DNA from 2 places in the Paenibacillus sp. ClWae2A genome. Region 1 is predicted to be linked to the other one. Evidence: riboswitches for the same ligand, from Rfam matches in the RefSeq annotation. Region 1 holds a riboswitch; the other holds the start of a gene.
What was found. Region 1 has a riboswitch for glycine ahead of gcvT (glycine cleavage system aminomethyltransferase GcvT). Riboswitches for the same ligand answer to the same signal wherever they lie in the genome.

Region 1 (2,465 bases):
TGCTTCAATCCGCATTGGAAACCATTCTCGGAAAGCACAAAAAAACCTGTGCAAGCCTCAGGCTCACACAGGTCGAAACAATATGAAGTTCATTTCAATTCATTATAAAATATATGTTAATAAGTACAAGTTCGTTGATACTATTCTTCCGTATGTTTACGATACGCGTCTGCATTCATCAATGTAGACAATGCTGCTGTCAGATCTCCCTCAACACGGATTTCAATCATCCAGCCTTCCTCGTATGGAGAGCTGTTGACAAGTTCAGGGGAGTCCTGCAACGAATCATTCACTGCAATAATTGAACCAGTGACGGGAGAAAACAAGTCCGAAACCGTTTTGACCGATTCGATCGTTCCAATGCTGTCCTCTGCTTTTACATTGGTTTCAAGGTCAGGCAATTCCACAAACACAATGTCACCCAGCTGATGCTGCGCGAACTCGGTAATGCCAATACGTACAGTATCCTCCCCTACGGTTTGCACCCATTCGTGCTCTTCACTGTACAGGAAATCACTTTTCAATTCGCTCATCGATATCCGCCTCGCTTTTCATTAAATGAGTGCATGCGTTCTTTGACCTTAACCTTTTTCCCAGAACATAGCGTATGATATTTTTGATTCAAATGTCAAGATACCTCACAATTTATTTATTGATCACCTCTAAATCCTGTAACCCGATTACACTCTTTCTTCATATACTGGTGAATATTAGAATAGTAAGCGTAGTCTTTTTAAATACACGAACAATAACATTTAAGATAAATTAAATATTCGGTTTTTAGTTATGATCTATGACATCGTTCTTGACATCGGTAGTGGATTCACGTTTTAATGAGAGGAGTAAATGTGTTTATTGGACTATGTTATACCCGCGGATGAATGTAAAGGGAGAGATTACCCGTGACACCCGATTCGGGATGTACATGAGGTAACGCCGAAGGAGTAAACCACCGATAAGCGGGGGTGAATCTCTCAGGCAAAAGGACTTTTACGGGACGCAACTCTGGAGAGCATCTATTCGCCCTGAGCGGGCGTTATGATCACCCAAGGGGAAACCTGCTGCACAAGGCAGCGGGGTAACTCTCAGGTACAAGGGACAGAGCCTTAGAATACAGCGTGCTACTTGGCATGCCGATTCTTTGGCCTGTCCTTTTCCTTTTTCCCAAAAAACGAAAAACAGGATTCAGATCAGCGCTGCCATAGCTGCCTTACCATACTTATCTACTAAAAATCTCTGCTGAAAAATTTAAAAATACCCTGGTTCATTGATCCACGATTGTATATCCGGCCGGCTGACGGCCCATGACGAGGTGATTTGATGTCCGATTTGCTTAGAACACCACTCTTCCCACTCTATCAGCAATACGAAGGCGTACGGTGCATTGATTTTGGAGGCTGGGAGCTTCCGGTACAATTTAGCGGAATCCAGAAAGAACATGAAGCGGTGCGTGAGCGTGCTGGACTGTTTGATGTATCCCATATGGGCGAATTCACAGTACAGGGTGAGCAGGCTGAAGTTTTTTTGCAACAAATGATGACCAATGATGTGACCACGCTCGTTCCGGGTCAAGCCCAGTACACCCTGATGTGTTACCCAGATGGCGGTGTGGTGGATGATCTGCTCGTGTATAAGCTGGAAGATCAGCATTATATGCTCGTTGTTAACGCCTCTAACATCGACAAGGATTGGGCGTGGCTGCAAGAGCACTTGATCCCTGGCGTGAGCATGACCAACGATTCGGAGCAGACGGCGCTGCTCGCCTTGCAAGGACCACTGGCTGTAGACATTATCGGGAAAGTTACAGATACGGATGTATCCTCGATTGAGCCTTTCCATTTTGTACAGCAGGCAGAGGTATGCGGCGTTAAATTACTGTTGTCCCGTACCGGTTATACCGGTGAGGACGGCTTTGAACTATATGTACCTGCGGACCAGGCTGCTGCGGTGTGGAATGGATTAATGCAAGCCGGTGAAGGTCACGGACTCGTACCAACCGGACTTGGTGCCCGGGATACACTGCGCTTTGAAGCAAGGCTCCCCCTGTATGGACAGGAATTGTCGGCAACCATCTCTCCACTCGAAGCTGGCGTAGGTATGTTTGTGAAGCTGAATGCGGGACCTTTTATCGGACACGAAGCCTTGTTACAGCAAAAAAATGACGGGCCTGCCCGCAAATTGGTCGGCATCGAAGTGCTGGAGCGCGGTATTCCCCGCCCTCATTATCCGATTTACGCCGAAGGCGTACAGATTGGCGAAGTTACTACAGGCACACAATCACCTACATTGAAGCGTAATCTGGGGCTTGCTCTCATCGACAGTAAATACGCTGCGCTGGGAACCCCGCTTGAGATTGAGATCCGCGGCAAGAAACTAAAAGCCGAGGTCGTGAAGACCCCTTTTCATAAACGGACACGTACGTCAAAGACACCTACTCAAGGAGCTGACCAAGCATGAGCAAGCAC
Region 2 (2,465 bases), on a different contig from region 1:
CCCGGTGGCGGCTCGGCATCGCACTGCCTACTTCCAGCATGACGTCGATGACTTCATCTGACGGAATGGCACTACGCACTCCGGCCAGGGCCATGTCAGCCGCAGCCAGCGCCGTAACTGCACCCAGTCCATTACGGACGATGCACGGAATTTCAACGAGGCCTGCGACCGGATCGCAGATCAGGCCCAGTGTATTTTTTAACGCCAAGCCTACGGCATGAACGACCTGCTCCGGTGTACCTCCACGCAGTTCAACCATGGCACCCGCAGCCATGCCAATCGCGGAACCCACTTCCGCCTGACAGCCACCTTCCGCACCTGAGATAAATGAATTGTTGGCAATAACATAACCAATTGCTCCCGCACAGAACAACCCGTTCACCAAATGTTCGTCCGTCCAGCCAAACCGCTCCTGTGAACTGATAAACACACCCGGGATAATGCCGCAGGAACCTGCCGTTGGTGTTGCCACAATCCGGCCCATGGAGGCATTCACTTCAGATACACACAGGGCATACGCCATGGCAAGTGCGGAAGCATCACCTGAGCAAGTCTCACCCTTGCGAATGTACTCGGCCATTTTTTTACCGTCTCCACCTGTTAATCCACTGCGTGATGTTGTATCTTCCGTTAACCCTTTGCGTACCGCTTCCTTCATCACCTGATAATATTCAGACATCTGCTTCACAACATCCGCTTCCGGTGTATTGGTCTCCTGAACCTGCTCCTCGATCATTAGCTGAGCGATGGTTTTGGATTCTGCTGTACAGATCGTATTCAGCTCGTGCAAATGTTTAAACCGCATCCGAATCAACTCCTCTCTTCAAATCGATAACACGAATGTCCAGCACATGGTCCAGCTCCTTTAGACGCTTGAGCATATCAGGATTAGGCACACCATCCATTTCCATCGCGGTAAGTGCTTCGCCATCACGGGCTTTCCGGTCCACCTGCATATAGCCGATGTTAACCCCGGATGAACTGATCGTGGACGTTACCGACGCAAGCACCCCTGCTTTGTCTGCATGCCGCAGAACAAGTGTCGGAAACTCACCACTAATCTGAACACGAAAATCATTCATCGAATGCACCGATACACTACCACCACCAATGGATGCACCGATCAAGGAGCAGGCACGTTCTCCATGCCACAACTCAATTTTGACCGTATTTGGATGAGGAGCAGGCAGGCCACTTGTATAAAACTCAACCTCCATGCCCGCTTCCTCTGCGTATCGCTCCGCATCCGGGATACGTGGATCGTCTGTGACATAGTCCAGCAGACCGCCGATCAGTGCCAGATCTGTTCCGTGCCCCTGATACGTATCAGCGAATGAACCGTATAACGTCAGCCGGGCACGTTCAGGCGTACACCCTAGCCACTGACGAGCAATTCTCCCTAACCTTGCTGCTCCAGCTGTATGTGAACTTGAAGGCCCCGTCATCGACGGACCAATAATTGAGAAAACATCTTTAAATCGCACCTTGTAACCCTCCATTAATAATCATGATTCATATTTGTAAAATGTATTCGTCATTTCGATCCAGGAGTTCCATCCACAATGTCCCTTATTTTGGATATGATGACATCAAAAAAGGACAGCAGAAGGCCTTAGGCCCTCTCTCTGTCCTCGATACCTGAGAGTTTCACGATCAGCAGTGTCTCACGACAAGGTGCACTGCCTGTGGTTACAGACAAGGTCACCGGAATGACTGATCATATACCCCTTGGGTGGCGCAGTTCGCGCACTCTCCAGAGTTGCGTCCAACGATGGTACATTTACCTGAGAGATTAACCACTGCACCGGGTGCGCAGCAGCTTGCTCCTTCGGTGCCTGAACACTAGCCATTTTGCTCAGCTAACTCAGGTCTCTCCCGCTCGTTATCATCCGCTGTATTATCTTAATTTGATTCTTAATCGGAATGGTACATTTCTAAATTTTTGATCGTGTATACCCATAGAGTAATGTACAATATCATATATGTCAACAAAAGTAACGTGTAATTACCATAAGTCCAATGTCTATTTTAACTGAAGCGAATAGCATTCACATTTCTCACTTCCGCTGAGGCACTCGTGACGTTGCTGGTTGTCGTAAATTCAATACTTATCGTATATGCGTTAGTCGTTGTCGCAGGAGAAGTATCCACGTAAGTGTTAGAAGAAAGAAACCTCAACGTTCCCGCAGCATTCCCGGTCCTTGAGAGTTGCAATTGATTAATTAGAACTCCGTTACGCCTCAGGTTAATGTTATACGCAATACTCCAGTTAGACCCTACAACTACTGCTACTTGTGTACTATTATCGATTTTAACGCGTTGACCTGCCACCACGGGTACATTGAGGGTCTGAATGGTTGTTTCACCGGTCAATGGAAGAGGCAACGCCGTTGTCTGACTATCAGCAAACAGGGAAGAATCTGCAGGAGCAGCTGCTGCTGTCGATCCGGTAGCTCCTGTTGCAC

Region 2: it holds a riboswitch for glycine, as region 1 does, so the genes downstream of both, sdaAB (L-serine ammonia-lyase, iron-sulfur-dependent subunit beta) here and gcvT (glycine cleavage system aminomethyltransferase GcvT) in region 1, are expected to answer to the same signal.

The regions. Positions count from the first base shown of each region.
Region 1 covers NZ_JAULSQ010000008.1:92,542-95,006, reverse strand. The annotation lists gene gcvH (glycine cleavage system protein GcvH) at 141-533, opposite strand; glycine riboswitch at 878-1,000, shown strand; glycine riboswitch at 1,004-1,104, shown strand; gene gcvT (glycine cleavage system aminomethyltransferase GcvT) at 1,321-2,457, shown strand; gene gcvPA (aminomethyl-transferring glycine dehydrogenase subunit GcvPA) at 2,454-2,465, shown strand, end outside.
Region 2 covers NZ_JAULSQ010000013.1:175,083-177,547, forward strand. The annotation lists gene sdaAA (L-serine ammonia-lyase, iron-sulfur-dependent, subunit alpha) at 1-805, opposite strand, end outside; gene sdaAB (L-serine ammonia-lyase, iron-sulfur-dependent subunit beta) at 795-1,484, opposite strand; glycine riboswitch at 1,624-1,759, opposite strand; glycine riboswitch at 1,764-1,888, opposite strand; partial or broken gene QVE09_RS26685 (collagen-like triple helix repeat-containing protein) at 2,029-2,465, opposite strand, start outside.